DNA from 4 places in the Serratia sp. AS12 genome. Region 2 is predicted to be linked to each of the others. Evidence: predicted binding sites of a transcription regulator. Region 2 holds the regulator's gene; each other region holds the start of a gene.
The links. Region 2 encodes CRP, which controls carbon source genes, mostly activating them, when cyclic AMP is high. Its sites were predicted from a motif close to ATGTGANNNNNNTCACAT; they were not measured.

Region 1 (8,010 bases), 190 kb from region 2:
CAGCGGTGCAGAGCGGAGTAATGCCAATGGTGCTTTTGTTAATCGCATCAAAGCATTGCCAATGTTGCGGTGTAATTAAACGTAAATCCCCGCGCCGGCGCTTTACCCTGGAGTGGAGTCCATGGTTTACATTGCTGCTTAGTGCAACACAGAAAGGGGAGATCATGACAAAGAACGGATGGGCGCTGGCAGCCGTGCTGGCGGCAATGGGGTTATGGACGCTGCTGGCCTGGGGCGTCTCCGGCGTGCTGGGTTGGTTACCTGCACTGGTGGGCTTGGCGGAAAACGGCTCGGCGCAGTTGGCACCCCAGTTTACCGGCTTGCTCAGCCTGGTGCCGCAGACGCTGGTAGAGGGCTGGTTACCGATGCTGCAGGAGCTGGGGCGTTGGTTGGCCGGCTCTTTCCCGCAGTTGCTCACCTGGGCGGGCTACGCCGTTTGGTTAATCTGGGGGCTGGGCATGCTGGCGCTGTTGCTGCTTGGTGCCCTGGCGCGCCGTTTTCTGATCAGCGGTAGCCCTGATAGACTTCCGCCACGCGCTTGAAGTACTCCGTCAGGTAGTCGATGCACACCTGCACCTTAAGCGGCAGCTTGTCTTTCTCGGTGTACAGGGCGTATACCGGGCGAGGATCCGAGTGATAGCTTTTGAACAGGATCTCGATCTCACCGCGTTTGATCTCTTCGATCACCCACATCAGCGGTGCATAGGCGATGCCTGCCCCGGCTTTCAGCCAGCGGATCATGGTTTGCGAATCGTTGGTGACAAAGCGCCCTTGCGGCGAGATGCGTGTGGTGATGCCTTCGGGGGCTATCAGTTCGAATTCGCTGTCCGGCCGCACGCTGTATTCCAGCCAGGAAAAGTTGACCATGTCGCTGGGCTTCTGCGGCGTGCCGTGCTGGCTGAGGTAATTTTTCGCGGCGCATATCACCATCGGCATTGAACCGAGGCGTTTGGAGAACAGGCTGGAATCTTGCAGCGCGCCGGTGCGGATCACCACATCCAGCCCATCGGCAATCAGATCCGGCGCCGGAATACCGGTCACCAGGTTCACCGTCAGGCCGGGATATTCCTTCAGCATATCGGCGGTCATGGTCGCCAGCACGTTTTGCGCCATGGTGGACGAACTGCCGATACGCAGCGTGCCGGTCGGCGTATTGTTAAACGCGTACAGCTGCTCGTGCACCTCGCTCACTTCCTGCAGCATGCGGCGGCAGCCCTGATAGTAAATTTTCCCGGCTTCCGTCAGGCCAATGCGGCGCGTGCTGCGGTTGAGCAGCTTGACCTGCAGCTCATTCTCCAGTTTGGAGACGGTCTGGCTGATAGACGAAACGCTCATATCAAGCTGGCGCGCAGCCGCCGTAAACGACCCGCATTCAACGACTTTTGCGAACACCGACATCCGTTTTAGTCTTTCCATTATTCACTCTGGCTTAAAAGTGATTTAGATCACAGATTGTTGATAGGTTGATAGTAAGCACGCTAATATAAACCGGTCGGGTGGAAAGACCTTACCAACGCGTGAGTGCGGTCGGCAGAGCAGCTTTGGCCGATCCCTCCGATATCCTCGCAATCCCTATCGCGGATGTATGCCCCTGAGTTTATCCTTTTTTCAGGTTCCTGACCTGTCTGGGCCGAAATTTGTGGTGCGCGTCAGCTAACATGTAAAGAGAATGTGAATGAGAAGAAAGGGTAACGCCCGGTGCAGTGAACAATAAGGAAAAATGGATGAGTTTGCTTCCGGTTATGGTCATCTTCGGACTGTCGTTTCCCCCGGTATTTTTTGAGTTGCTGGTATCGCTGGCGCTGTTTTTCTTGCTGCGCCGCCTGCTGCAACCCACCGGGATTTACGATTTTGTCTGGCATCCGGCGCTGTTTAATACTGCGCTGTATTGCTGTCTGTTCTATCTGATTTCACGTCTTTTCGTTTGAGGTCGCTGTGAAAAATTTCTCAATAAAAATAGTTCGAATCGCGATCACTTTGTTTCTGGTCCTGTTAGCGATCGTCGCCATATTCAAAGCCTGGGTGTTTTACACCGAATCCCCCTGGACGCGTGACGCCAAGTTTACCGCCGACGTAGTGGCGATAGCGCCGGACGTCACCGGCCTGCTGACCGACGTGCCGGTGGTGGATAACCAACTGGTGAAAAAAGGGCAGGTGCTATTCGTTATCGACCGGCCGCGCTATGAGCAGGCCTTGGCGGAAGCCAGCGCCGACGTTGCCTATTATCAGACGCTGGCGGCGGAGAAAAAACGTGAAGCCGGCCGTCGCGTGCGTTTGGGCGTACAGGCGATGTCGCAAGAAGAGATCGACCAGGCGAACAACGTGCTGCAAACCGTGCAGCATCAGTTGGCGAAAGCCGTGGCGACCCGCGAGTTGGCGCAGCTGGATCTGGAGCGCACCACGGTGCGTGCGCCGGCCGACGGCTGGGTCACCAACCTGAACGTCCACAGCGGTGAATACATTACCCGCGGCTCGGTTGCTGTGGCACTGGTGAAGAAAAACACTTTCTACATTCTGGCCTATCTGGAAGAAACCAAGCTGAATGGTCTGAACAAGGGCGACCGCGTAGAAATCACCCCGCTGGGCAGCAACCGCATCATGCACGGCACCGTCGATAGCGTGGCCGCCGCCGTTAACAACAGCAGCAGCACCGTGAACAGCAAAGGGTTGGCGTCTATCGACAGCAACCTGGAGTGGGTGCGCCTGGCGCAGCGCGTGCCGGTTAAAATTCTGCTGGACGACAAAGACCAGTTGCATCCGTACCCGGCCGGTACCACCGCGACCGTGGTGATCACCGGCAAGAACGATCGCAAGGCCGACAGCGGCTCGCCTTTTGTTCGTTTGATGCATCGGCTACGTGAGTTTGGCTAATGAATAGCCCAACGTTTATTCGGCTGAGATTTGCTTTCAAGCTCAGCTTCGCGATTGTGTTTGCCCTGTTTGTCGGTTTTCATCTCAATTTGGAAACCCCGCGGTGGTCGGCGATGACCGCCGCCATCGTGGCCGCCGGCCCGGCCTTTGCGGCGGGCGGCGAGCCATTCTCCGGTGCCATTCGCCACCGCGGCTGGTTGCGCATCATCGGTACTTTTATCGGCTGTTTCGTCGGTCTGGTAATTATCGTCACCACCGCGCGTGCGCCGGTGGTGATGTTGCTGCTGTGCTGCATGTGGGCCGGGTTTTGCACCTGGATCTCTTCGCTGATCAAGGTTGAAAACTCCTACGCCTGGGGGCTTGCCGGCTATACCGCGCTGATCATCATCGTCACTGTCGCTACCAGCGAAGCCCATCTGCTAGAGGCGCCGCAGTTCGCCATTGAACGTTGCAGCGAGATTGTGCTGGGGATCGTCAGCGCGGTGCTGGCGGACCTGTTGTTCTCGCCACGTTCGATCAAACTGGATATCGACCGGGCGGTAGACAAGCTGCTGGTGGATCAGTATCTGCTGATGCAGATGTGCGTCAGTAACGCCGAGAAAGAAGACATTGACCGCGCCTGGAGCAATCTGGTCAAAAGCACTACCGCGCTGAACGGCATGCGCAGCAACCTGATGATGGAGTCATCGCGCTGGCAGAAGGTCAACCGGCGCGTTCGGGCGCTGCATACTCTGTCGCTGACGCTGATTACTCAGGCTTGCGAGACCTATCTTATCCTGCTGAATCACCCGGATGCGGTGAAGGACAATATCCGCGAACTGCTGATGGTGCCGGCGGAAACGCCGCAGGAGATCCACAAGCGCATGAAGCTGCTGCGCCAGGTGCTGACCACCAACCGCACCGACGAGACGCTGCTGACTATCACCAGTTGGGTCGGCGCGGCCACGCGTTACCTGCTGTTGGCCAAAGGCGTGCATACCAACAGCAGCATCAGCGCAGTGGAAGAAGACGTGCTGAGCAGTGAAGTGGTGGTCAAACCGACCTCAGCGGAAGGGCATCACGCCATGATTAACGGCCTGCGCACCTTTGTGGCGACGGCGTTTGGCAGCCTGTTGTGGCTGTGGACCGGCTGGACTTCCGGCAGCGGTTTTATGGTGATCATTGCGGTGATTACGTCGCTGGCGATGCGCACCCCGGCACCGCGCATGGTGGCGATGGACTTTGTGCTGGGCATGCTGGCGGCGATCCCGGTCGGTTCGCTGTTCTTTATGGTGATCCTGCCGGCGACCCAGCAGAGTATTTTATTGCTGTGCCTCAGCCTGGGTCTGCTGGCGTTTTTCATCGGCATCGAGGTGCAAAAACGGCGGCTGGGTTCGCTCGGCCTGCTGGCGGGGACCATCAATATTCTGGTGTTGAGCAACCCGATGACCTTTAACGTCACCCAGTTCCTCGATGGCGCGCTCGGCCAGTTCCTCGGCAGCTGTGTGGGGTTGATGGTGCTGCTCTTGATCCGTGACAACTCGCGTGAACGCACCGGCCGCACGCTGCTGAACCAGTTTGTCGGCAGCGCGGTCTCGGCGCTGACCACCAAGGCGTCGCGCCGTCGGCAGAATCATCTGCCGGCGCTTTATCAGCAGCTTAATCAACTGTTGATGATGTTCCCGAACGACATCGCCAAGTACCGGCTGGCGCTGAACCTGATCATCGCTCACCAGCGCATGCAGCGGGCGGAAATTCCGGCCAGCGAGGAGCTTTCGGCCTTCCATAAGCAGATCCGCAATACTGCCGACCACGTGGTTTCGGCCAAGAATGACGTGAAACGTGCCTACTATTACGATCGGCTGCTGAGCGAGATGAACGACTATCAGCAGAAGCTGGTGGACTATCAGGCACCGCTCAGCGTCACCGGTCCGGTAAAACGCCTGGCCGACATGTTGCACCGCTATCGCCATGCGTTGATCGACTGATGCGCTAAGGGCCCCTGATGCCGCTATCCGGGGCTATACTTGCCTGATATGGCCTTGTTTCGGAGTTGCACTGAGTGTCAGGCATACGGGAAAATGGCATGATAAGCATGAATGGGTGATGCGGATTGTTGAGGCATGGGTTCCCTGAAGTGAAAATGTTACCTGCCGGTCATCTCTGATTCATTTTTTTCATCTATAAATCCAACGGGCATGGGTACTGATGTACCCCTGTCGGCACTCAGTCAGGGACAGTAATGAACAAGCGGATCCTCGTGGCGATCGTCATCGCCGTTGTGATAGCCGGTTTTAGCGCTTTGCGCGGTAACGATCGGGTGATTGCCAACGTGCCTGCGGTGGCCGAAGGCCAGAGCATTGACCAACTGACGCAGCAAAAAAGGGTGGTGAGCTACCTGCAGCAGCATCAGCGGCTGCCGGACTATTACATCACCAAAAAGCAGGCGCGTGAGCAGGGGTGGGATGCGCGCAACGGCAACCTGTGTTCGGTTTTGCCGGGCAAAGCGATTGGCGGCGATCGTTTCTCAAACCGTGAAGGGCAACTGCCCACCGCCCGCAGCCGGGTATGGCGCGAGGCGGACATTAATTATCAATGCGGCCGGCGCGGGGCCGATCGCCTGTTGTATTCCAGCGACGGCCTGATTTTTGTCACGCGTGACCATTATAAAAACTTCATTCGGGTGGAGTGAGTTTGATGGCAAAAGTAGAGTTCGATTTTAATCAGATCCACGATTTGCCGGCGTTCTATCGCGATTTTGCGCATAAGTTTGCGCTCGACGAAGCGTTCGGCGCCAATCTGGACGCGCTGTGGGACGTGGTGACCGTCGATATCGGGTTACCGGTCGAGATTGAGTTTACCCATCTCGATGCCCGTAGCAAACGCCGCTTCGGCGCGATTATCCTGCTGTTTGAAGAGGCGGAGGAAGAGCTGGAAGGCAGCCTGCGTTTCAATATTCGTGAAAGCAGCGGTGAACCTGCACATCACCGGGGATGAAACGGGTTCATCCCATGGTGACGGCGACGATCATTCGGCGGTCTCGGCCAGATCGCGCAGGTACTGGAAGATTTGACGGTAGGCTTTCGGCGGCTTGTTAGCGGCCTTCTCTTTCTGCGCGTTACGCACCAGTGCGCGCAATTGCTGGCGATCGGCTTCCGGGTACAGGGCCAGGATAGACGGGATCGCGTCATCGCCTTCTTCCACCAAACGGTCACGCAGCGCTTCCAGCTTGTGGAACAGCGAAACCTGCTGGTTGTGGCGGTTCTTCAGCTTGTCGAGCGCGGTTTGAATCGGCTCTACGTCGCGGGCGCGCAGCATCTTGCCAATCAGTTGCAACTGACGGCGGCGGCCTTCTTTCTTGATCTTCTGCGCCAGTTCAATGGCGGCGCGCAAATCTTCGTCCAGCGGGATGCGTTCCAGCGCGTTCTTACCCAGTTCGACCAGCTCGGCCCCCAGGTCTTTTAGTGCTTCGGCATCACGTTTAATTTCACTTTTACTGACCCAGATAATCTCGTCATCGTCCTCGTCTTTGTTCTCCGGGACATCGTCGAGCCAGTCTTCAGGCTGTTTGTTCATGGTAGGCTCCGATAAAAAGAGGCTAATCCTAACAGGTTGCCGGCTTTATGCGAAATTCCACGCGGTTCCTGTTAGACTCAAAAGCATAAATCACATGATTTTTGCGCGTGACTCCGCGCGCAACCACGCCGCCACGGCACTTTTCTCAACGATTTTCTGATTAATTATGGCAGATTGATGAAAGTAGTCACTCAAGTTGCAGAACAGCGCAAGGCGCTGGAACAGGCCGTTTCACAGGCTCTGGAACTGGCGCGCGCCGGTTCCGATGCGGCAGAAGTTGCCGTAACCAAATCTACCGGTATCAGCGTCAGCACCCGCTTTGGCGAGGTGGAAAACGTCGAGTTCAACAGCGATGGCGCGTTGGGCATTACCGTGTATCACCAGCAGCGTAAAGGCAGCGCTTCTTCAACCGATCTCAGCCCGGACGCCATTGCCCGCACCGTGCAGGCTGCGCTGGATATCGCCCGGTATACTTCTGCGGATCCGAACGCCGGCCCGGCGGAAAAAGACCTGCTGGCGTTTGAGGCGCCGGATTTGGATCTGTTCCACCCGGCGGAGCTGGACGCGGAGCGAGGCATCGAGCTGGCTGCCCGCGCCGAGCAGGCATCGCTGGCGGCGGACAAACGCATCACCAATACCGAAGGCGGCAGCTTTAACAGCCACTACGGCATCAAGGTATTCGGCAACAGCCACGGCATGTTGCAAAGCTACTGTTCAAGCCGCCATTCGCTGTCGAGCTGCGTGATCGCCGAACACAATGGCGACATGGAGCGTGACTACGCCTATACCATTGGCCGCGCCATGGGCGATTTGGCAAGCCCTGAATGGGTGGGGGAAGAGTGCGCCCGTCGCACCTTGTCGCGCCTGGCGCCGCGCAAGCTGTCAACCATGACCGCCCCGGTGCTGTTCGCTTCTGAAGTGGCGACCGGTCTGTTCGGGCACCTGGTTGGCGCCATCAGCGGCAGCAGCGTTTACCGTAAATCCACCTTCCTGCTGGACTCGCTGGGCAAGCAGATCCTGCCGGACTGGCTGACCATCGAAGAGCACCCGCACCTGCTGAAAGGGCTGGCTTCCACGCCGTTCGACAGCGAAGGCGTGCGTACCCAGCGGCGTGACATTGTCAAAGACGGCGTGCTGCAAACCTGGTTGCTGACCAGTTACGCGGCGCGCAAGCTGGGCATGCACAGCACCGGCCATGCCGGCGGTATCCACAACTGGCGCATTGCCGGGCAGGGCCATGACTTTGCCGGTATGTTGAAGCAATTGGGTACCGGTCTGGTGGTCACCGAGTTGATGGGCCAGGGCGTTAGCGGCATCACCGGCGACTACTCGCGCGGCGCCGCCGGTTTCTGGGTGGAAAATGGCGAGATCCAGTACCCGGTCAGCGAGATCACCATTGCCGGTAACCTGAAAGACATGCTGCGCAACATCGTCAGCGTGGGCAGCGATATCGAAACCCGCAGCAATATCCAGTGCGGTTCCGTACTGCTGCCGGACATGAAAATCGCCGGCCAGTAATACCGGTCAAGGCTGGCCGCTCCGGTTGCCAGCCTCTCCCCTTTCCCCCGTTATAACCTTGCTTAC
Region 2 (8,010 bases):
ACCCCACATGTGGCTGGAATACCGCATTCCATCCTGGCTTTCCCCTTATCTGGAACCCGCAACGTGATTATCCCCTGGAAAGAACTGGAAACCGAGACCCTGAACAGCCTGATCGAGTCCTTTGTGCTGCGCGAAGGCACCGACTACGGCGAACACGAACGTTCGCTGGAGCAGAAAGTGGAAGACGTTCGCCGCCAGTTGAAAAACGGCGAGGTCCTGTTGGTCTGGTCAGAACTGCATGAAACCATCAACATCATGCCGCGCGGGCAGTTCCGTGCCGGGCAGGAAGAAAATTAGTGCCTGCCGGTTCTATGACTGACGGAAAAAATCAGGTAACAATGAACCATTGCAAACCCGCGCGCGGAATTTTGCCCTTGGCGAAAGGGCGTCAAACAGACCAATAACCCTACTCTGACGCCAGCGCATTTAACACGGAGTGACAACCACCATGTCCGCCAAACATCCCGTTATCGCAGTGACCGGCTCCAGCGGCGCCGGCACCACCACCACCAGCGTGGCGTTCCGTAAGATATTCCAGCAGTTGAACATCCGCGCTGCGGAGCTGGAAGGCGACAGCTTCCACCGTTATACCCGGCCGGAAATGGACGCGGCGATCCGCAAAGCGCGCGATCTGGGTCGTCATATCAGCTATTTCGGGCCTGAGGCCAACGACTTCGGCCTGCTCCAACAGAGCTTTATCGAGTACGGCAAGAACGGCACCGGACGGTCACGCAAGTACCTTCATACCTACGACGAAGCAGTGCCCTATAACCAGGTACCCGGCTCCTTTACGCCGTGGGAAGCGCTGCCGGCGCCGACCGACGTGCTGTTCTATGAAGGGTTGCATGGCGGCGTGGTTGCCGAACATACCGACGTGGCCAAACACGTCGATCTGCTGGTCGGCGTGGTACCGATCGTTAACCTGGAGTGGATCCAAAAACTGATCCGCGATACCGGCGAGCGTGGCCATTCACGTGAGGCGGTGATGGATTCGGTGGTGCGTTCGATGGAAGACTATATCAACTACATCACGCCGCAGTTCTCGCGCACCCACATTAACTTCCAGCGCGTGCCGACGGTGGATACCTCCAACCCGTTCGCCGCCAAAGCCATTCCTTCACTGGATGAAAGCTTCGTGGTGATTCACTTCCGCGGGCTGGATCAGATCGATTTCCCTTACCTGCTGGCGATGCTGCAAGGCTCTTTTATCTCGCACATCAATACGCTGGTGGTGCCGGGCGGCAAAATGGGGCTGGCGATGGAGCTGATCATGGCGCCGCTGGTGCAGCAACTGCTGGAAGGCAAAAAAATCGGGTAATGGGTCGGAGCGCGGCGGCAAGCCGCGCCCCTTTATTCTTACGCGTTACGCTACGTCGCGGATTTCAAAGCTGTGAGTCACGCTGGCAGCCTTGTTCAGCATCAACGATACCGAGCAGTATTTCTCGGCGGAGAGGTTCACCGCACGTTCCACGATATTGTCGGTCAGATCTTTGCCGGTCACGATAAAATGCAGGTTGATATGGGTAAAGATGCGCGGCACTTCTTCACGCCGTTCGGAGGTCAATTTTACCTCGCAATCACGCACATCATTACGCCCTTTCTTCAGGATCGACACCACGTCGATAGCGCTGCATCCCCCCACCGACATCAACACCATTTCCATCGGGCTGGGTGCTTTATCGCCGGCGTTGCCGTCCATCAACACCTGATGGCCAGACGCGGATTCCCCCAGAAACGTCAACCCTTCCACCCACTTAACTCTTGCCTGCATATTGGTCACTCCGATTAATTTCTTAAAATCAGAGTACGCTTTCGCATAGAAACTGGCAACGGAACCTGATGCTAGTCATGCGCGAGCAAGACAACACGAGACACCCGCCTCACTCTGTGCTACAAACAGAGCCGCAATAAATCTTTCCGGGACACTGATTTCAGGGAAACTCCCAGAGAAAGGCTCCTTTACCGGTATGTTAATAGAATGTAGCTTGCAGCTCTCCCGGCAAGTTAATATGCTAGAGCAACAGCGTATATTTATGACACGCCTCAAAACCTGCTGCCAGCCACCCTTAAAACAACGGCGACAGCACGTTTTACAGGGAACTCTGACCCCTGTGACACAAGGCAGCGATAACAACAGAGGATAACAGCGAATGGTTCTCGGCAAACCGCAAACAGACCCTACACTCGAATGGTTCCTGTCTCATTGCCATATCCACAAATATCCATCCAAAAGTACGCTGATTCACCAAGGTGAAAAAGCCGAAACGCTTTACTACATCGTAAAAGGCTCCGTCGCGGTGCTGATTAAAGATGAAGAAGGTAAAGAGATGATCCTGTCCTACCTTAACCAGGGGGATTTCATCGGCGAGCTTGGATTATTTGAAGAAGGCCAGGAGCGTAGCGCCTGGGTCAGGGCGAAAACCGCCTGTGAAGTGGCTGAGATTTCTTACAAGAAATTCCGCCAACTGATTCAGGTCAACCCGGACATCCTGATGCGCCTGTCAGCGCAGATGGCAAGCCGCCTGCAAGTGACCTCAGAGAAAGTGGGTAACCTTGCTTTCCTGGACGTTACCGGCCGCATCGCGCAAACGTTGCTGAACCTGGCGAAACAGCCCGATGCCATGACCCACCCCGACGGCATGCAGATCAAAATCACCCGCCAGGAAATTGGTCAGATCGTCGGTTGTTCACGTGAAACCGTCGGCCGCATTCTGAAAATGCTGGAAGATCAAAACCTGATCTCCGCCCACGGCAAAACCATTGTCGTTTACGGCACGCGTTAATCACTGAAAAAACGGCGCGATGATTCGCGCCGTTTTTTTATGCCCCGACCGATCATGTGGCGTCGACTGATTTACCACCCGGAAGTCAATTACGCACTGCGGCAAACGCTGGTGCTGTGTCTGCCGGTGCTCCTTGGCCTGCTGATCGGCCACCTGCAACTCGGCCTGCTGTTTTCCCTGGTTCCCGCCTGCTGTAACATCGCCGGGCTGGACACGCCCCACAAACGTTTTTTCAAACGCCTGATCGTCGGCGGTTCACTGTTTGCACTCAGCAGCCTGTTGCTGCAACAGGCGTTGCTCTGGCAATTGCCGCTGCCGGCGTTGATGCTTGGCCTGGCTCTGCTGCTCGGTGTCAGCGGCGAAATCAGCCCATTACATGCCCGCCTGCTCCCCGCCGCGTTGATCGCCGCCATCTTTTCTCTCAGCATGGCCGGCACGGTGCCACTGTGGTACGCCCCCTTACTGTATGTGGTGGGTACCGCCTGGTACGGCCTGTTCACCTGGTTCTGGTTCAAGCTGTGGAAAGAACAGCCGATGCGCGAATCGCTGAGCCAGCTTTATCTGGAACTGGCGGACTACTTTGAAGCCAAGTATTCCCTGTTAACCCAACATACCGATCCGCAAACCGCGTTACCGCCATTGCTGGTGCGCCAGCAAAAAGTGATGGACCTGATCAGCTTGCTGTATCAGCAGCTCAACTTTTTGCCGCACGCCAATAATCTCGAGCAAAAACGCCTGCAGCGAACCTTTCAGGTCGCGCTGGATTTACAAGAACACATTACCGTCAGCCTGCACCTGCCGGAAGAAGTGCAAAAACTGGTGGAGCAAAGCCAGGCCGAGGCGATTATCCGCCGCAATGCGCAGGTGATTGCCGGCCGGCTGCGCACGGTGGCGCACGATATTCTCTATCATCAATACTCCCAGCGCTTCAGTATGACCAACGAGCTGGCAGCATTGGAAAAAGTGGCCGCACAGCATCCCGACAATCCAGTGGGTCAGTTCTGTTACTACCACTTCAGCCGCATCGCTCGCCTGCTGCGCACCCAGCATCCGTTATACCGTCGCGACCTGATGGCCAATCAAAACCGCCTGCCGTTCTGGCCGGCGCTGTTCAGCTACCTGTCGTTCAAATCCAACGCCCTGCGCAATGCGGCACGGCTGGGGGTAATGCTGGCGGCAGGCAGCAGCCTGGGAATGGTTTTCAATCTGCCAAAACCTTACTGGATCCTGCTGACCGTCATGCTGGTGAGCCAGAACGGCTACAACGCCACCCGGGTTCGCATCCAGCACCGTGCACTCGGCACGTTGGCCGGGCTGGTAATCGCCGCCGGGTTGCTGCAGTTGCAAATGCCCGAGGGCGCTACCCTGAGCGTGATGCTGGTCATTACGCTGGCGGCCTATCTGGTTTCGCGTAAAAACTACGGGCTGGCGGTGATTGGCTTTACGGTGACGGCGGTCTATACCCTGCAACTGCTGGCGCTGAACGGCACACATTTCCTGATCCCCCGCCTGATAGACACCCTGATCGGCTGCGTGTTGGTGTTCGGCGGCACCATCTGGCTGTGGCCACAGTGGCAAAGCGGCCTGCTGCGCAAGAACGCCCATCAGGCGCTGGAGAAAGATCAACAGGCACTGCGCCTGCTGCTGGAAGAGCAGGAACCCGATCCCAGCGCGCTGGCCTATGCGCGCATGCAGGTGAACCAGGCGCACAACGCGCTGTTCACCTCATTGAATCAGGCAATGCAGGAGCCGGGGTTTGAATCCAGCTATCTGGCGGATATGCGCCTGTGGGTAACGCACAGTCAGTTTATTGTCGAACACCTGAACGCGATGACCATTCTGGCGCGCGAGCACTATATGCTGACGCCCAAGCTGGCGCAGGAGTATCTGCAAACCTGCGAGATAGCGCTGCAAAGCTGCCAGCAGCGGCTGGAATACGATGGACCAAGCAGCGGCAACAGCATCATGCAGCCACCGGATTTGCACCCGGAAATGCCGGTTACCGAAATGGAGCGCCACCTGCGCCGCATTCTGTCCCACCTGAGCGTCATGCACACCATTTCGTCGCTGGCCTGGCGCCAGCGCCCCCATCATGGCATCTGGCTGAAACGTAAACTGCGCGATCAATAAGGGCGCCCTGCGGCGCCCCTTGTCATCCCGAAATAAGATTACGCGTTAATCACGTCCTGTACCGCCAGTTCAAACAGCGCCATGCCATCATCGATGTCTTTCAGCTCCACAACCAAAGAAGGCGCAAAGCGGATCACATTAGGGCCGGCGTTGAGGATCATCAGCCCGCGCGCGGCGGCGGCGGTGAGGAAATCGCGCGCCTTGCCGTGATACGGCGGAGTCAGCTCTGCGCCAATCAACAAGCCCATGCCGCGAATGTCGCTGAAAATATCGTATTTCTCGCCAATTTTCTGCAGTGCCTGCACGTACAGATGATGACGTTGTTCGATGCCGCTCAGCACTTCCGGGGTATTGATCACGTCCAGCGCCGCTTCCGCCACCGCACAGGCCAGCGGATTACCGCCGTAAGTGGTGCCATGCGTACCCACCTGCATCACCGAGGCAATCTCTTCGGTGGTCAACATGGCGCTGACCGGGAAACCGCCGCCCAGCGCTTTGGCGGTGGTGAGAATATCCGGCGTCACGCCATAATGCATATAGGCGAACAGCTTGCCGCTGCGGCCCATACCGCTTTGTACTTCGTCGAACACCAGCAGCGCCTGGTGCTTATCGCACAATTCGCGCACGCCTTTGAGGAATTCGGCGTCCACCGGGGTGATCCCCCCTTCGCCCTGGATCGGCTCCATCACCACCGCACAGGTGTGGTCGTCCATCACCGCTTTTACCGCCGCCAGATCGTTGAACGGCACATGCACGATATCCGCCGGTTTTGGGCCAAAACCATCAGAATATTTGGCCTGCCCGCCCACTGAAACGGTGAACAGCGTACGGCCGTGAAAGGCGTTATAAAACGCGATGATCTTGGTTTTATAGGGGCTGTGGCGGCTAATGGCGTAGTGGCGCGCCAGCTTGAAGGCCGCTTCATTGGCTTCCGCGCCTGAGTTGGCGAAAAACACCCGATCGGCAAAGGTGGCATCAATCAGTTTGCCGGCCAGGCGCAGCGCCGGTTCATTGGTAAAAACATTACTGGTATGCCACAGAGTCTCGCCCTGCTGCTTCAGCGCCTCAACCAAGGCTGGATGGCAGTGCCCTAACGCCGTGACCGCAATACCGCCGGAGAAATCGATGTACTCTTTCCCCTGCTGGTCCCACACGCGGCTGCCTTTGCCCTTCACCGGGACAAACTGGGCAGGTGCATAAACAGGCAAGATAACCTGATCGAAAGTACTGCGGCTTACTGGGTATTTTTCGGTCATTATGGGGTCCACCCTAAAAGTGATTCGGTATTTTCACTGCCATTAAGTGAAAATATAATCACAAAATATGCATAAAAAACCAATAAAGGGCAAATGCAAATCGTCTTCGTCGGCAAAAAAAACCTAACTGATTAACTTTTAAGAAAATTATCCAGCAGTTGGTGACCCTGCTCGCTAAGGATGCTCTCCGGATGGAACTGCACACCCTCCAGCGCCAACTGACGGTGGCGGATGCCCATGATTTCATCGCGAACCCCGTCGCGCTCGCTCCAGGCGGTGACGTCAAAGCAGGCCGGCAGCGTGGCGGCTTCCAGCACCAGCGAGTGGTAGCGGGTAACGGTCAACGGGTTGTTCAGCCCGCGAAATACGCCGCTGTCGAGATGATGAATCGCCGAGGTTTTACCGTGCATCACCTCACGGGCGCGCACCACCTTTGCCCCAAACGCCTGGCCCAGCGCCTGATGCCCCAGGCAAACGCCGAGGATCGGCAATTTGCCGGCAAAATGACGGATCGCGGCCAGCGAGATGCCGGCTTCGTTCGGGGTGCAGGGGCCAGGGGAGATCACCAGACGCTGCGGCGCCAGCCGTTCGATATCGGCCAGTTGCAGCTCGTCGTTACGCTTTACCAGCACCTCGGCGCCTAATTCGCAAAAGTACTGGTAAAGGTTATAGGTAAAAGAGTCGTAGTTATCGATCAACAGCAGCATAGTGTTTCCAACGGACATCATCGTAGGGGGCAAATATCTCGCCCCGATTTACACAGGCGCAGTATACAACGCCCCTGCAATACTGCTGCTATCGATAATTTCCGCTTACTTTTTACGGCCGCCCATGATCGAGCCCAGCACGCCGCGCAGGATCTGGCGGCCGAGATCGCGCGCCATGCTCTTGGCGGCGGTCTGGACAATACCGTCGCGCTTGCCGCCGCGCGGGCCGGTGGAGCCGAACAGAATTTCGTTCAGGCCGCCCATCAGGCCACCGCCCGCCTGCTGTTGCGCCTGCGGTTGTTGCGCCTGCTGGCCCGGCTGCGGGCTGCCGACGGTGGCGAACCCTTCCGACGACAGCTTCTCATAAGCCGATTCGCGATCGACCATATCCTCGTAGCGGCCATACAGCGGTGACTTGTTAATTGCGCTGTTTAGCCCTTCAGCCCCCAGCATGCCCATTTTGGACTCCGGCGCGATCACCATCGCACGCTCCACCACGTTAGGCCGCCCTTTCTCGTCGAGGAATGACACCAGCGCCTCGCCCACGCCCAATTCGGTGATCGCCGTTTCCGCGTCGAAAGTCGGGTTGGCGCGTAGGGTTTGCGCTGCGGCTTTCACCGCTTTCTGATCGCGAGGAGTAAAGGCGCGCAGGGCATGCTGCACGCGGTTACCCAACTGACCAAGCACGCTGTCCGGGATATCCAACGGGTTTTGGGTAACAAAATAGATGCCGACGCCTTTGGAGCGGATCAGGCGCACCACCTGCTCGATTTTGGTCAGCAGCGCTGCCGGCGCGTCATTGAACAGCAGGTGCGCTTCGTCGAAGAAGAACACCAGCTTCGGCTGTTCCGGGTCGCCCACTTCCGGCAGATGTTCGAACAATTCGGCCAGCAGCCACAGCAGGAACACCGAATACAGCTTCGGCTGATTGATCAGCTTGTCCGCCGCCAGCAGGTTAATGATGCCGTGGCCGTTGGCGTCGGTTTTCATCAAATCATTGATGTCCAGCATCGGCTCGCCGAAGAACTGATTGGCGCCCTGCTCCTCCAGCGTCAACAGGCCGCGCTGGATAGCGCCGACCGAGGCAGAAGAGATATTGCCGTACTGGGTCTGGAACTGTTTGGCGTTGTCACC
Region 3 (8,010 bases), 2.7 Mb from region 2:
GCCATTCCGCTGGGCATGGCGCGTGAAAACAAAGGCGTCGCCGCATTCTCCGGCTTTGTCGGTTTTGCCGTGCTCAACCTGGCCACCAATTTTTATCTGACCACTACCGGCATTCTGCCCACCACCGACCCGCTGGTGTTAAAAGCCAATAACATCCAGAACATTCTCGGTATCCAGTCAATCGACACCGGCATTTTGGGCGCGGTGATCGTCGGCATCATCGTTTATCTGCTGCATGAGCGTTTCAATACCATCCGCCTGCCTGATGCGCTGGCGTTCTTCGGCGGCACCCGCTTTGTGCCGATCGTCACCACCCTGGTGCTGGGCCTGTGCGGGCTGGTTATTCCGTTGATCTGGCCCTGGTTCGCCGCCGGCATCAACGGCCTCGGCTGGGTGATCAACGGCGCGGGCGCTTTTGGCCCGATGATTTTCGGCACCGGCGAACGCCTGCTGTTACCCTTCGGTTTGCACCATATTCTGGTGGCGTTGATCCGCTTTACCGAAGCGGGCGGCACGCTGGACGTTTGCGGCCACAGCGTCAGCGGCGCCCTGACCATTTTCCAGGCGCAGCTCTCCTGCCCAACCACCACCGGCTTTGCCGAAAGCGCTACCCGCTTCCTGTCGCAGGGTAAAATGCCGGCGTTCCTCGGCGGCCTGCCGGGTGCAGCATTGGCGATGTATCACTGCGCCAAGCCGGAAAACCGACATAAAATTAAGGGTCTGCTGATCTCCGGCGTGGTGGCCTGCGTAGTCGGCGGCACCACCGAGCCGATCGAGTTCTTGTTCCTGTTCGTAGCCCCTTTCCTGTACTTCATCCACGCCATTCTGACCGGGCTGGGCTTCACCCTGATGGCGCTGCTGGGCGTGACCATCGGTAACACCGACGGCAATATCATCGATTTCGTGGTGTTCGGCATCCTGCACGGCACCGCCACCAAGTGGTATCTGGTGCCGATTGTCGCCGCCATCTGGTTTGCCGCCTACTACGCCATTTTCCGCTTCTCCATCCAGCGCTTTAACATCAAAACGCCGGGCCGCGAGAGCGACACCGCCGCCAGCCAAAGCGCACAGGTAGGCGTGGTCGGTAAATCCGGTTATAACGTGTCGGCCATTTTGGCGGCGCTGGGCGGCAGCGAAAATATCGTTTCGCTGGATAACTGCATCACCCGCCTGCGCCTGTCGGTCAGCGACATGAGCCAGGTGGATGACGCGGCGCTGAAGGCCAACCGCGCCATTGGCGTAGTGCACCTCAATGACCATAATCTGCAAGTGGTGATCGGCCCGCAGGTACAATCGGTAAAAGATGAATTAGACTCACTGATAGCGGCGGCGCTTCCTGCTGCCGCCCTGCAGGGAGCGTCGCATGTTTGATTTTTCTACTCCGGTCGATCGGCACGGCACCTGGTGCACGCAGTGGGATTACATTGCCGATCGCTTTGGCAGCGATGACCTGCTGCCGTTCACCATCTCCGATATGGATTTCGCTACCGCCCCCTGCATTATCGAGGCGCTGCAACAACGCCTGCAGCACGGCGTGCTGGGCTACAGCCGTTGGCAGCATGAGGATTTTCTCGGCGCGGTGCGCCACTGGTATCAGCAGCGCTTCAATACGCCGATCGACACCGGGATGGCGGTTTACGGTCCGTCGGTGATCTACATGGCAGCGCAGATGATCCGCCTGTGGTCAGCGCCGGGGGAATTCGTGGTCACTCACACGCCGGCCTATGACGCCTTTTATAAGGTGATCCTCGGTAATCAGCGTCAACTGTTGGCCTGCCCGTTGCACAAAAAAGGCGACCAATGGCTGTGCGATATGGCGCACCTGGAAGCGCTGCTGGCGCGGCCGCAAACCAAGATCCTGCTGTTGTGCAGCCCGCACAACCCGACCGGCAAGGTGTGGAGCGCGGCGGAGTTGCAGCAGATGGCCGAGCTGTGCGAACGCCATGATGTACGGGTGATCAGCGATGAGATCCATATGGACATGGTGTGGGGCGAGAGGCGCCACACGCCATGGAGCCAGGTGGCGACCACGCCCTGGGCCCTGCTGACCTCCGGCTCCAAAACCTTCAATATTCCGGCGCTGACCGGCGCCTACGGGTTTATCAGCGACGATACCGCTCGCGACGCCTACACCCAACTGCTGAAAAGCCGCGACGGGCTGTCTTCACCGGCGGTGTTGGCGGTGGTGGCGCACATTGCTGCCTATCGCCACGGCGAGCCCTGGCTGGATGCACTGCGCGATTACCTGCAAGACAACCTGACCTACGTTGCCGAACGGCTGAACCAGGCGTTTCCTATGCTCGACTGGCAGCCGCCGCAGGCCACTTATCTGGCCTGGATCGATCTGCGCCCGCTGGGCGTTGATGACAGCCAACTGCAACAGGTGCTGATCGACCGCGAGAAGGTCGCGATTATGCCGGGTTTCACTTACGGCGAAGAGGGGCGCGGCTTCCTGCGGCTGAACGTCGGTTGCCCACGCAGCAAGGTGGAAGCCGGCATGGATAAATTGATTAGCGGATTGAGGTTTGTTCTGGGCGAGGTTTAGTCGGCCGGGCCTGCCACCGGGGATTGACCAAACCGTCACCGGTTACAGGCTGCGCCCGCTATTGGGTCATTCAGGGCGAACATGTTCGCCCCCTGTTCATTTCGCTTGCGGAATATCGTCCAGGCGGTAATAGACATTCAACCCGCGCTCATTGGCCAGCCGCACGTCGTTATCCGCCCCCGCCGATGCGCCTTCAATGCGATAAATAGCCTGGCATTGGGCAATCAGCCGATGGGCCACCGGATAGAGAAACGCCTCGCTTACCGCGTCCCCCAATTGGGTTGAACCGGCCGCCGCCGCCAACGGCAGCGCCAGCCATTCGCCAATCACCGGCACATGCCCGCGCTGATACACCTCGAGCGCCGCCTGCTCCAAACGGTGCAGGTTAGCGGCAATGCGCTGCGGATCGCCATCGGTGCCGCTGCGGTACGGGCCGGCTATCAGAATCAATTGAGCACTCATAAGCTATTCTCCAGGGTACGGTTAAGCGCCACAAACTGCAGCAGCATAATGGTTTTGGCATCTACGATAATTCCTTGCCGGATGGCGTGCAGAGCGTCCGCCAACGGCATCTCGATCACCTCGAGGTCTTCGCCTTCCGCCTCCACCCCGCCGCCGTCGCTCACCCGGCTGTCGGCATCATATTCCCCAACAAAGAAATGCAGTTTTTCGGTCACCGAACCGGGGCTCATGTAGGCCTCAAACACCTTCTGCACGTTTTGCACCCGATAGCCGGTTTCCTCCTCAGCCTCGGCGCGAATGCGCTCCTCCGGCGAGGCATTGTCCAGCAAGCCGGCGGCGGCCTCTATCAGCATGCCGTCGTGGCCGTTGACGAACACCGGGAAGCGGAACTGGCGCGTCAGCACCACCTTTTGCACCTGCCGGTTAAACAGCAAAATGGTCGCGCCGTCGCCGCGATCGTAAGTTTCGCGGCTTTGCCGTTGCCAGACGCCATCACGGCGCAAAAAATCAAAGGTGGTTTTTTTCAGCAGATACCAGTCATCGGACAGCACCCGGGTTTCAACGATACGAACCCGATCTTTAGTCGCAATCATGTTGGTCAACTCCACAACTCAGGAAAGGAACTGGATACTATCGTGCAGTTTCGTGTATGATCAAGATATTTCGTGCAATGCAAATTTAACGGGACAACGCGATGCTCACCAGTCAGCGCAAGAAAATTATTCTGGAAAAACTGGCACAGGACGGACAGGTGCTGGCCAAACAGCTCAGCGAAATGTTCGGGCTGTCTGAAGACACCCTCCGCCGCGATCTGCGTGAGCTGGACAGCGAAGGGCTGCTGCAAAGGGTGCACGGCGGCGCGCTGCCGGTCTCCCCCGCCATTGGCACCTTTGCCGAAAGAAACGGGCAGGAATCCGCCGCCAAGCGTGCGATAGCCAAAGCCGCAGCAGCGATGATCATTCCAGGACAAGTGGTGATCATCGATGGCGGCACCACCTCCGCCGAGCTGGTGAAACAGCTGCCGCCCACGCTGGAGGCGACTATCGTCACCCACAGCCCCAGCGTGGCGGTCGGGTTGGTTGAACACCCAAAAGTGGAGGTGATCCTGATCGGCGGGCGGTTGTATAAACACTCGATCGTCAGCGTGGGGGCCGCCGCGGTGGAAGCCATGTCGCACATCCGCGCCGACATTTACTTTATGGGGGTGACGGGCGTGCACCCGACCGCCGGGCTGAGCACCGGCGACCTTGAAGAGGCCTATATCAAGCGCGCGCTGGCGGCGCGGGCGGCAGAAACCGTGGTGCTGGCCTCCGCCGCCAAGCTGAACGCCGCCTCACAATTTGCGATTGGCGACATCACGCTGGCACAGACCATTATTGTCGAACGCGCGACCGACGCCGCGCTGATCGCCCCACTGGAACAGGCCGGGGTCACGGTAGTGAGAGCCTGAGTGCCGCGGCCAAATAAAAAACACAATCAATACGCGGTTATTAACCCTGACCGCGTATTGAGCGCTATTAATTTCTTCGCCTCCCTCTTATTACCGCAAAAAATGCGAGAGTAATCACACTTCATTAAACTTCCCTCTGCCCGCCCCCCTATTTTTCACCCTATCCATCGTTCAAAAACAACATATCTGCAACATATTGATTATTAATAAATAGTCACCGTTTCTCTTTTGTCTCAAAAAAATAAAATGAGATCTGCTTCTCAGAAATCCTGCTATCTATAGTGCTGTCAATCTCTTCGAAGGAAATATTTGTGATTGTTTTGTGATATCACCTGCAAATTTTACCGATGCCAAAAATAACAATGACTGCAACGGAACGGGCTGGGAGCAGGCATATGAAAATCGGCATGGTAATAAGCGGTGGCGATGTCACCGGCATCAACAACTTTATTTTCCAGGTCGCCAGGCTGGCGCAGGCAGATATCGTTCTGTTTAACGGCGGAATACCGGGTTTACTGGCTAATCAGCATCATTCCATCGCCAGACGCGACCTGGTCGATTTCTCTATTTCATCGATGCCCATTATCTCTTCTGGTCGTACGGCAAAGAAACTGGTCGCCAGTGAATATGAAACTATCGGCAAGCAACTTAAAGCTCTGCACATTGACGTGCTTATTATGGCCGGCGGCGACGGCTCGCTGCAGTTTTTAAATACGCTCAGTGAGTTTGGCGTTAACTGTTTTGGCGTGGGCATGACCATCGACAATGACGTTTTTGGTAGCTACTACACCATCGGTTTTTCCACCGCCTGCGAGCAGGTGATAAAAGAAGTCTCCAAGCTGAGAAATACCGGGCGCGCCCTGCCGGGCCGCGTATTTATGATTGAGCTGCTGGGCGGTTACTGCGGGGAGCTAACGCTGCAATCGGCGATAAAGTCCAATGCGGACTTTGCCCTGATTCCAGAATGCCAACATCCTTTGAACGCATTGGCGGAAAAAATAACCCACCGGCTGGAGCGGCAAAACAGCGTTATCATTTTATGTTCAGAGGGATATACCAAAGAGTATTCGCCAGGCTTCCAGGGGGCGATCGACACCATGATTAAACAGCTGGAACCCAAGATTGGCGTGCGCATTCGCAAAACCATCGTGGGGTACGGTCTGCGCAATGGCGATCCCACCTGTGAAGAAATCTATCAGGGAACCCTTATGGCCAGCGAAGTCGTGCGCTGTATTCATTCCGGAATGAAAAACAAGGCAATCATTATTAATGCCGGCAACCAACCTATTCCGATTGATTTAATCAGCATGCAAAAACGTTTGGTCGACACCGAAGGACACCATTACAAACTCGCCAGGCAGTTAAATATAATCTGAGGAGATGTCCATGCTTAAAATACTGTGTGTTTGCGGCTGCGGCCTCGGCTCCAGCTTTGCCATCGAAATGAGCGCAAAAGCGGTGCTGAAAAAATTAGAGATTGAAGCCGATATTGATCACACCACGATCTCTGAGGCCAGCGCCTTTAAATCAGATATTATTCTGACCCAAAAAACCTTCGCCGATATTTTAAATGCCGACGCCAGCGAAGAAGAAAAAAAACGGGTCATTGTTCTCCACCGGCTCACCGATAAAGTGGAAATCGAGCAAAAGATTGTGGCCTTTTTGAAAGAGCGCGACATGAAGGGCCCTCATCATGAGTAGCCTGATCGATTTTATCGTCAAAGATCTGCTTGGTCAGGCGTCGATCCTGATTGCCTTTATCGCCATGCTGGGATTGTTGCTGCAGAAAAAATCCACCGGCAAGGTCGCCGAAGGCACGTTCAAAACGCTGTTGGGCTTTCTGATCATGATGGCGGGCATCAACATCATTGTCGGTGCCCTGACCTACCTGAACAGTATCTTCACCCACGGTTTCGGCATGACCGGTTACATCACCGACGTCGCCGCCATTGCCGGCCTGGCCAACCGCGAGCTGGGTTCTGAAGTGGCGATGACGCTGCTGGTGATTTTCGCCGTGAATATCATCATCGCCCGCATCACCCCGTTCAAATACATTTTCCTGACCGGGCAGGCGTTGTTGTGGATGGCCACCATCGGCGCAGTGATCGGCTATAAAGCCGGGTTGACCGGGATGCCGCTGATTTTGACCGGCGGGATCTTTGGCGGCGTGATGGCGGTGTTGATGCCGGCACTGGCGCAGCCGGTCGTGCGCAAAATCACCGGTTCGGACGAGGTGGCGCTGGGGCACTTCTGCACCATCGGTTATCTGGTGCAGGCGGCGGTCGCCAAGGTGGTCGGCAAAGGTTCGCGTTCCACCGAGGATCTGGAATTACCCGACAACTTCAAGTTTCTGCAAGACACCTATCTGTCGATGGCGGTGGTGATGATCCCGATGTATCTGATCCCCGCACTGGCGGCCGGGCCACAGTTCATCGCCCAATATGCCGGCGGTATGAACTACCTGATGTACTCCTTCATGCAGGCCATTCAGTTCGTCGCCGGCGTGTTTATCCTCTACAGCGGCGTGCGTCTGTTGCTCAATGAGCTGGTGCCGGCGTTTCGCGGCATTGCCATGCGCATCGTGCCGGATGCCCGCCCGGCGCTGGATTGTCCGGTGTTGTTCCCCTATGCGCCCAATGCGGTGATTGTCGGCTTCCTGGCCACGACCCTGGGTTCCATCATCGGCATGATCGTTTTCCCGATGTTCGGTCTGGCGATGATCCTGCCCGGCCTGCTCACCAACTTCTTCGCCGGCGGCACCGCAGGCATTTTCGGTAACGCCCTTGGCGGGCGACGCGGCGCGATGATCGGTGGCGTGGTTCACGGTCTGTTCATCACCTTCCTGCCGGCCATTCTGGTGCCGATGCTGGAAAGTTACGGCTTTGTCGGCGTGACCTTCAGCGATTCCGACGTCATCAGCAGCGGCCTGGTGATGGGGCATGCCTTCCAGGGCAACTGGCTGTTCATCGCCCTGTTCATTGTCTTCATCACGCTGATTGCGTGGTTCGTTAACGGTAAATCAACCAAACACCCTGAGGGAAAAGTCCATGAAACTCTATAATTTCAACGAGCTGTTGTCCGTTGCCAAGGCCCGCGACTTCAAGGCGATCGGCTCATTCAATCTCCATTGTCTGGAGATGCTACCGGCCTTTTTCAGGGCGGCCAAGGCGACCCACAGCCCGCTGATGATCCAGATTTCCACCGGAACCGCCGAATATCTGGGTTACCGGCTGCTGGTTGATTCGGTCCGCTCGCTGTCGGCAAGCGAAGACGTGCCCACCTGTCTGCATCTGGATCACTGCTCGGACATCGCCGCCATCGAGACGGCGATTGATGCCGGTTTCAGTTCGGTGATGTATGACGGTTCGCATCTTGATATGGACGAGAATATCGCCAATACCCGCAAGGTGATCGACATCGCCCGCCAGCGTAACGTCTCGGTGGAGGCTGAACTGGGCGCCATCGGCGGTTCGGAAGACGGTAAGGCGGTCGCGGAAGAGGACATTTGTTTTACTGCCGTAGAAGACGCCAAGCGCTTTGTAGACGAAACCGG
Region 4 (8,010 bases), 890 kb from region 2:
TGCGCCATTTTCAGCAGTGCTGCGGCCAGGGTTTCCATTTCCAGCTCTTCTTCCGGCTGCAGTTTAGCCAGCAGTGCGCGGTACATGTCCAGATCGCTGCTTTCCAGCTGTTGCTGTACTTTAGCGGCGAACTTGGCCAGACGACGCTCACCCAGCAGCTCTGCATTCGGCAGTTCAACTTCTGGAATGGTCAGCTTCATGGTGCGTTCGATGTTGCGCAGCAGGCGGCGTTCGCGGTTTTCCACGAACAGCAGCGCGCGGCCGGCGCGACCAGCACGACCGGTACGGCCGATACGGTGAACGTAAGACTCGGAATCCATAGGGATGTCGTAGTTCACAACCAGGCTGATACGCTCAACGTCCAGACCACGAGCGGCAACGTCGGTAGCGATCAGGATATCCAGACGACCGTCTTTCAGACGCTCCAGGGTCTGCTCACGCAGTGCCTGGTTCATGTCGCCGTTCAGTGCGGCGCTGCTGTAACCGCTGCGCTCCAGCGCTTCAGCCACTTCCAGGGTCGCGTTTTTGGTACGCACGAAGATGATCGCCGCATCAAAGTCTTCAGCTTCCAGGAAACGCACCAGCGCTTCGTTCTTGCGCATGCCTTGCGCAGTCCAGTAGCTCTGGCTGATGTCCGGACGGGTAGTGATGCTGGACTGAATGCGCACTTCCTGCGGATCTTTCATGAAGCGACGGGTAATGCGACGGATCGCTTCCGGCATGGTTGCAGAGAACAGCGCGGTCTGATGTTCAGCCGGGATCTCCGCCATGATGGTTTCTACGTCTTCGATAAAGCCCATGCGCAGCATTTCGTCGGCTTCATCCAGCACCAGACCGCTCAGGTTAGAGAGGTTCAGCGTGCCGCGTTTCAGGTGGTCCAGCAGACGGCCTGGGGTACCCACTACGATTTGTGGGCCCTGACGCAAGGCGCGCAGCTGCACGTCGTAACGTTGGCCGCCGTACAGGGCAACAACGTTAACGCCAGTCATATGTTTAGAGAAATCAGTCATCGCTTCAGCAACCTGAACCGCCAGTTCGCGGGTCGGCGCCAGCACCAGAATCTGTGGTGCCTTCAGGGAAGCGTCAAGGTTGTGCAGCAGTGGCAGCGAGAACGCTGCAGTTTTACCGCTACCGGTCTGTGCCATGCCCAGCACATCACGGCCGTTCAACAGGTGAGGAATACACTCAGCCTGGATCGGTGACGGTTTTTCGTAGCCCAGATCGGTCAGGGCAGAAATGATAGGAGCAGACAGCCCCAGGTCAGCAAAAGAGGTTTCAAGCTCAGTAGTCATGTACACGTGCCTCATTAATAATGGCGGCCAGTCTACATAACTCGTCGAGAAAATTTTCAGTCATTTTCATTGAAAAGTGTGAACCGGCTCAAATTAGATTATAAAACGAACAAAGAAGCCCTCGCCCGTTAAGGCGATAACTTTGGCAAAAAAACCAATGTATATCAGGCTGATAGTTGTTCGTCAGCTATTGCTGGTCCGATTCCGATAGGTCGTCTTGTTCTTGGCCCAACAGCGCCAATTCCAACAATGCATAGCGGTGCTCAACGAAATTATGAACGTTGTTAGCAACCGTCAGTTTGAACAGCGCCGAAGCGGTGTCCTTGTCCCCCAGACTCAGGTAGTGTTTACCCAAATAGAAGTCAGTTTCACTGAGATGCTCAGCGAGCGAAGTGTTATCCGTTGCATCTGCCTTGAGCTTTTCCATCAGCGTTTTTTCACTGATGTTGCCCAGGTAGAATTCGACAATATTCCATCCCCATTGCCCTCGGTTCGCTTTGTCATAACGCTGCTGGAGCGCTACGTCAGCCTTCTTGGGATCGATTTCTCTTTCCACAAGATACAGCCACAACGAACGGAAGGGATCGTTTGGGTCGTCTTGATAAAACGCCTGCAGATCATCCTGCGCCAACGGGAAGCGGCCGCCATAATACAGTGCGATGCCCCGGTTTAAACGCGCGTAATTGTAAGTTGGATCAAGCTCTAGTACAGAATCAAACGCTTCATAGGCAGCATCAAAATTGCCTGCCTGCGTTAAGTAAATGCCCAGGTAGTTGAAAACTTCCGGCATATCAGGACGTATCGCCAGCGCTTGCGAGAAATCATTGCGCGCCAGTGCACGTAGCCCGAGGCTATCATACAGCACACCGCGCTCATATAAAAGCTGCGCACGCTCATCGTCCGTCAGTGCCCGGCTGGCAAGTATTTGTTCCATGCGCGCCAGGATCACTTCCTGCTGCAGCGTTGGCTGCAACGGGATCGCCAAAACTTCGTCTTTACGCCAATCATGGTTGCTGCATCCTGCCAGCATGAGTGCTGTCGCAACGTAACACCAGCGCAAGAAAGGCTTCATTTCCCACTCCCGAAGACAAACATTGGATGAACATCCTGTCATCCGTTTGCTAATACGCAGGCATCCTACCCGCGCGATACGAACAGCTCCCAACCCCATGGCTGGGAGCTGTAAATCTATCTATACAGTTATTCTGCTTCAGGCGCAGGTGCAGATGAACCTGCTTCTGGCGCTGTAGCTTCTTTGATGCTCAGACGCACACGGCCCTGACGGTCAACTTCCAGTACCTTAACCGGTACTTCCTGACCCATCTGCAGATAGTCGGTCACTTTCTCAACGCGCTTGTCAGCGATTTGAGAGATGTGCACCAGACCTTCTTTACCGCCACCGATCGCCACGAATGCGCCGAAATCAACGATACGAGTCACTTTACCTTGGTAAATACGGCCCACTTCGATCTCTGCGGTGATCTCTTCGATGCGGCGGATAGCGAACTTGGCTTTCTCACCGTCGGTAGCAGCAATTTTAACCGTACCATCATCTTCGATTTCGATGGTAGTGCCGGTCTCTTCGGTCAGCGCACGGATGACAGAGCCGCCTTTACCGATCACGTCTTTGATCTTGTCCGGGTTGATTCGGATAGTGTGGATACGTGGTGCGAACTGAGAGATATCGCCACGCGGGGTGCTGATAGCCTGTTCCATCACGCCCAGGATGTGCAGACGCGCGCCCTTGGCCTGGTTCAGTGCCACCTGCATGATTTCGCGGGTGATGCCTTCAATTTTAATGTCCATCTGCAGCGCGGTAATACCGTCACGGCTACCGGCTACTTTGAAGTCCATGTCGCCCAGGTGATCTTCGTCACCCAGAATGTCGGACAGAACGACAAAGTTATCTTGTTCTTTAACCAGGCCCATTGCGATACCCGCAACGGCTGCCTTGATTGGCACGCCTGCGTCCATCAGCGCCAGAGAGGCACCACAGACAGAAGCCATTGAAGAAGAACCGTTGGATTCGGTGATTTCAGAAACCACACGCACCGTGTACGGGAAATCTTCTGGTTTAGGCATCATAGCCAATACACCGCGTTTCGCCAGGCGACCGTGACCAATTTCACGACGTTTAGGCGAACCCACCATACCGGTCTCACCTACGGAGTACGGAGGGAAGTTGTAGTGGAACAGGAAGCTGTCGGTTTTCTCACCCATCAGCTCATCCAGGTTTTGCGCGTCACGGGCGGTGCCCAGCGTTGCAGTAACCAGAGCCTGAGTCTCGCCACGGGTGAACAGTGCGGAACCGTGGGTACGCGGCAGCACGCCGGTGCGCACGTCCAGACCACGGATCATGTCTTTTTCACGGCCGTCGATACGCGGCTCGCCACGCAGCACGCGGCTACGTACAACGTTTTTCTCAACGCTGCCCAGGATGTCCTGAATTTCAGACGCGTCCAGGGTTTCGTCCTGTGCCAGCAGGGCTTCAACTACGCTGCTCTTGATCGCATCTACCTGAGCGTAACGCTCTTGTTTCTCGGTGATGTGATAAGCGTCGCCCAGACGGCTTTCTGCCAGTTCTGCAACGCGCGCGTGCAGCGCTTCGTTGACTGCAGGTGCCTGCCAGTCCCACTTAGGCTTGCCGGCTTCGGCAACCAGGGAGTTGATGTTTTCGATAACAATCTGCTGTTGCTCGTGGCCAAACACCACCGCGCCCAGCATCTGATCTTCGCTCAGAACGTCAGCTTCGGATTCAACCATCAGCACTGCGCCAGCGGTACCGGCAACGACCAAGTCCAGGCTGCTTTCTTTCAGCTCGTCGGTCGTTGGGTTCAGCACGTACTGATTGTTGATGTAACCCACGCGTGCAGAGCCGATTGGGCCATTGAACGGAATACCGGACAGGCTCAGGGCAGCAGAAGCGCCGATCATCGCAACGATGTCCGGGTTTACCTGCGGGTTAACGGAAACTACGGTCGCGATCACTTGAACTTCATTCAGGAAGCTGTCCGGGAACAGTGGACGGATCGGACGGTCAATCAGGCGTGAGGTCAGGGTTTCGCCTTCGCTCGGACGGCCTTCACGACGGAAGAAGCTGCCCGGGATACGACCAGCAGCGTAAGTACGCTCCTGATAGTTAACGGTCAGTGGGAAGAAGCTTTGGCCTGGCTTGGCTTTTTTCTGGCCAACTACGGTAACGAATACTGCGGTGTCATCCATGCTCACCATAACGGCGGCGGTGGCCTGACGAGCCATCATACCGGTCTCGATGGTGACGGTATGCTGGCCATACTGGAATTTGCGAATGATCGGTGTCAGCAAAATTATATCCTTGATTAACGGCGCGCAATCGTATTGACGACTCGACACGCCAGTGACTCGATTTGCCTTCTCACTACATCCTCGCGACTAATGACAATCCTTATCTCAAGCCTGAGACAAAGCCTCTCATTAGCCGCGCGAACCTCTGTAACGGAAGAACCTGTTTGGAAACATCAGTAATACATTAACCTGATTTGCTTATGCTTCCTAGAAGAAAGGGGCCAAAATAGGCCCCTTTCCGCTGAAACTTGCTAGATTAGCGACGCAGACCCAGACGCTCGATCAGGCTGGTGTAACGTGCTACATCTTTACGCTTCAGGTAATCCAGCAGCTTACGACGCTGAGAAACCATACGCAGCAGACCACGACGGCTGTGGTGATCTTTTTTGTGTTCTGAGAAGTGGCCTTGCAGATGGTTGATCTGCGCAGTCAACAGGGCAACCTGAACTTCGGTAGAACCGCTGTCGTTAGTACCACGACCAAAATCAGCTACGATTTGAGCTTTAGCTTCAACACTTAGAGACATTGTCATACTCCAGATTATAGATAATAAATACAGGCGCCGATCTCTAATTCAGCAACCCAATGCATAAGCTGCGCCATTCTACTCTTAGCGCAGTGCGATCGCAAGGCAGTGCGTTTTTCCACCCTCAGTCGAAATGTTCGACCACCAGGCGGCGCGGCGCTACGCGACCGTCATCGGCGATGTCACCTACGCCGATAAATTTACGCTCTTCACCTTCGGTCATTCGCACCATGCCCGAGGCCGGTGCGCCAGCAACCTGTACCGGCTGCCCCTGCTTGACGTAACCCGCAACAACCGGCAGCAAATTCACTTCCGGGTAGTTCTCTACCGGGCTGTCCATCGGCATCAGCAACGGATCGAGCAACTCGCCAGGCGCGATTTCCCGCGCTTGAGCTTGCTCCAGCAACGCGTTCAACTGCTCAAGCGTGACCATGCGTTCGATCGGATAAGTCGCTACCTGCAAACGACGCAGATAGATCACGTGCGCGCCGCAGCCCAACAGTTCACCGAGATCATCGGTGATGGTGCGGATGTAGGTGCCTTTCGAACAGTGAATTTCCAACTCCAGTTCATCGCCTTCCCAGCGAATAAACTGCAGTTCATAAACCGTAATGCTGCGCGCTTCACGCGGCACTTCGATACCCTGGCGCGCATACTCGTAGAGTTTCTTGCCCTGGTACTTCAGCGCCGAGTACATCGACGGCACTTGCTTGATATCGCCGCGGAAACTGTCCAGCGCCGTATCGAGTTGCGTCTGGGTGAAATTCACCGGGCGCTCTTGCACAATCTGGCCGTCCGCATCCGAGGTGTCGGTACGCTGACCCAGCTTGGCAATGACACGATAGCGTTTATCGGAATCGAGCAGGAATTGCGAGAACTTGGTCGCCTCACCCAGGCAAATCGGCAGCATGCCTGTCGCCAGCGGATCGAGCGCGCCAGTGTGGCCCGCGCGATTGGCGTTATAAAGGCGTTTCACTTTTTGCAGAGCGTCGTTGGACGACAGCCCCTGCGGTTTGTCCAGCAACAGGACACCGTGGATATCACGGCCGCGGCGACGAGGGCGACTCATTAAGCCTCCTCGTCATCGCCTGATGCAGAACGGCGTTCGGCGTCATTCTTCACAACGTTGGTCACCAGGTTGGACATGCGCATGCCTTCCACCAGTGAGTTGTCGTACGCGAAGGTCAGCTCAGGCACTACACGCAGGCGCATGGCTTTACCCAGCAGCGTGCGGATGTAGCCGGAAGCGTCTTCCAGAGCTTTAATGCCTTTAGGCACCAGATCCGGATCGGCGTTTTCGGTCAACACGTTCAGGAAGGTGACGTAAACCTTGGCATAGGCCAAATCACGAGAAACTTCTACACCAGAAACGGTAGCCATGCCGATACGCGGGTCTTTGACTTCACGCTGCAGAATGATAGCAATCTCTTTTTGCATCTCTTGTGCCACGCGCTGACCGCGGCTGAATTCTTTTGCCATTATGGATTCTCCAGACAAATCGGGGGGCACAAGGCCCCCCGGAACAGACTTAAGCAGATGTGCAAGCGTTAAGCGATGGTGCGTTGAATCTCAATGATTTCGAACACTTCGATCATGTCGCCGACGCGCACGTCGTTGTAGTTCTTAACGCCGATACCACATTCCATGCCGTTACGGACTTCGTTAACGTCATCTTTGAAGCGGCGCAGGGATTCCAGCTCGCCTTCATAGATAACCACGTTGTCGCGCAGAACGCGGATTGGGTTGTGACGCTTGATCGTCCCTTCGGTAACCATACAACCTGCGATGGCACCAAATTTCGGAGATTTGAACACGTCACGCACGGCGGCCAGACCGATAATCTGCTGCTTGTACTCAGGCGCCAGCATACCGCTCATCGCCTGCTTCACTTCGTCGATCAGGTTATAGATGACGGAGTAGTAACGCAGATCCAGGCTTTCAGCTTCAATCACGCGGCGCGCAGAAGCGTCGGCACGGACGTTGAAGCCCAGGATGATAGCGTTGGAAGCCGCTGCCAGCGTTGCGTCGGTTTCGGTGATACCCCCTACGCCGGAGCCAACAATCTTCACTTTCACTTCGTCGGTAGAGAGTTTCTGCAGTGATTCGCAAATCGCTTCACAAGAACCCTGTACGTCAGATTTCAGTACGATGTTCAGCTCAGAAACTTCACCGTCGGTCATGTTAGCGAACATGTTTTCCAGTTTAGATTTCTGCTGACGTGCCAGCTTAACTTCGCGGAACTTGCCTTGACGGTACAGCGCAACTTCACGCGCTTTCTTCTCGTCACGTACCACGGTCGCTTCATCACCGGCGGCAGGAACGCTGGACAGGCCCAGGATCTCAACCGGAATAGAAGGACCCGCAGAGGTCACTTCGCGACCCAGTTCGTCACGCATCGCACGTACACGGCCGTATTCGAAGCCACACAGAACGATATCGCCTTTGTTCAGCGTGCCTTCCTGTACCAGCACGGTAGCAACCGGACCACGGCCTTTATCCAGGAAGGATTCGATAACCACGCCGCTGGCCATGCCGCTGCGTACGGCTTTCAGTTCGAGAACTTCGGCCTGCAACAGGATAGCGTTCAGCAGTTCGTCGATACCGGTACCGGCTTTCGCAGATACGTGAACGAACTGTGCTTCGCCGCCCCACTCTTCCGGCATAACGCCGTACTGGGACAGTTCCTGCTTAACGCGGTCCGGATCGGCTTCCGGCTTGTCGATTTTGTTCACTGCAACCACCAACGGCACCTTCGCTGCTTTCGCATGCTGAATAGCTTCGATGGTTTGCGGCATCACGCCGTCGTCGGCAGCAACAACCAGAACAACGATGTCTGTCGCCTGAGCACCGCGGGCACGCATTGAGGTA

Region 1: the regulator CRP is predicted to act here: its motif matches at 1,434-1,451, upstream of aaeR (HTH-type transcriptional activator AaeR).
Region 3: the regulator CRP is predicted to act here: its motif matches at 4,704-4,721, upstream of SERAS12_RS11120 (6-phosphofructokinase).
Region 4: the regulator CRP is predicted to act here: its motif matches at 1,369-1,386, upstream of yrbN (protein YrbN).

Annotation. Positions count from the first base shown of each region.
Region 1 covers NC_015566.1:4,845,782-4,853,791, reverse strand. Annotated here, with positions in the region: gene SERAS12_RS22480 (hypothetical protein) at 165-542, shown strand; gene aaeR (HTH-type transcriptional activator AaeR) at 505-1,416, opposite strand; gene aaeX (p-hydroxybenzoic acid efflux pump operon protein AaeX) at 1,725-1,928, shown strand; gene aaeA (p-hydroxybenzoic acid efflux pump subunit AaeA) at 1,936-2,871, shown strand; gene aaeB (p-hydroxybenzoic acid efflux pump subunit AaeB) at 2,871-4,838, shown strand; gene SERAS12_RS22455 (ribonuclease) at 5,093-5,542, shown strand; gene SERAS12_RS22450 (barstar family protein) at 5,548-5,847, shown strand; gene yjgA (ribosome biogenesis factor YjgA) at 5,878-6,426, opposite strand; gene pmbA (metalloprotease PmbA) at 6,604-7,944, shown strand.
Region 2 covers NC_015566.1:5,034,871-5,042,880, forward strand. Annotated here, with positions in the region: gene SERAS12_RS23335 (hydrolase) at 1-67, shown strand, start outside; gene SERAS12_RS23340 (YheU family protein) at 64-297, shown strand; gene SERAS12_RS23345 (phosphoribulokinase) at 449-1,318, shown strand; gene SERAS12_RS23350 (OsmC family protein) at 1,364-1,771, opposite strand; gene crp (cAMP-activated global transcriptional regulator CRP) at 2,151-2,783, shown strand; gene SERAS12_RS23360 (YccS/YhfK family putative transporter) at 2,838-4,913, shown strand; gene SERAS12_RS23365 (aspartate aminotransferase family protein) at 4,952-6,169, opposite strand; gene SERAS12_RS23370 (aminodeoxychorismate synthase component II) at 6,301-6,876, opposite strand; gene SERAS12_RS23375 (helicase HerA-like domain-containing protein) at 6,982-8,010, opposite strand, start outside.
Region 3 covers NC_015566.1:2,370,896-2,378,905, reverse strand. Annotated here, with positions in the region: gene malX (maltose/glucose-specific PTS transporter subunit IIBC) at 1-1,371, shown strand, start outside; gene SERAS12_RS11140 (MalY/PatB family protein) at 1,364-2,545, shown strand; gene SERAS12_RS11135 (NUDIX hydrolase) at 2,642-3,007, opposite strand; gene SERAS12_RS11130 (NUDIX domain-containing protein) at 3,004-3,600, opposite strand; gene SERAS12_RS11125 (DeoR/GlpR family DNA-binding transcription regulator) at 3,702-4,457, shown strand; gene SERAS12_RS11120 (6-phosphofructokinase) at 4,853-5,833, shown strand; gene SERAS12_RS11115 (PTS sugar transporter subunit IIB) at 5,844-6,158, shown strand; gene SERAS12_RS11110 (PTS sugar transporter subunit IIC) at 6,151-7,518, shown strand; gene SERAS12_RS11105 (class II fructose-bisphosphate aldolase) at 7,505-8,010, shown strand, end outside.
Region 4 covers NC_015566.1:477,240-485,249, reverse strand. Annotated here, with positions in the region: gene SERAS12_RS02255 (DEAD/DEAH family ATP-dependent RNA helicase) at 1-1,292, opposite strand, end outside; gene yrbN (protein YrbN) at 1,282-1,356, opposite strand; gene nlpI (lipoprotein NlpI) at 1,480-2,364, opposite strand; gene pnp (polyribonucleotide nucleotidyltransferase) at 2,493-4,616, opposite strand; gene rpsO (30S ribosomal protein S15) at 4,873-5,142, opposite strand; gene truB (tRNA pseudouridine(55) synthase TruB) at 5,267-6,211, opposite strand; gene rbfA (30S ribosome-binding factor RbfA) at 6,211-6,621, opposite strand; gene infB (translation initiation factor IF-2) at 6,690-8,010, opposite strand, start outside.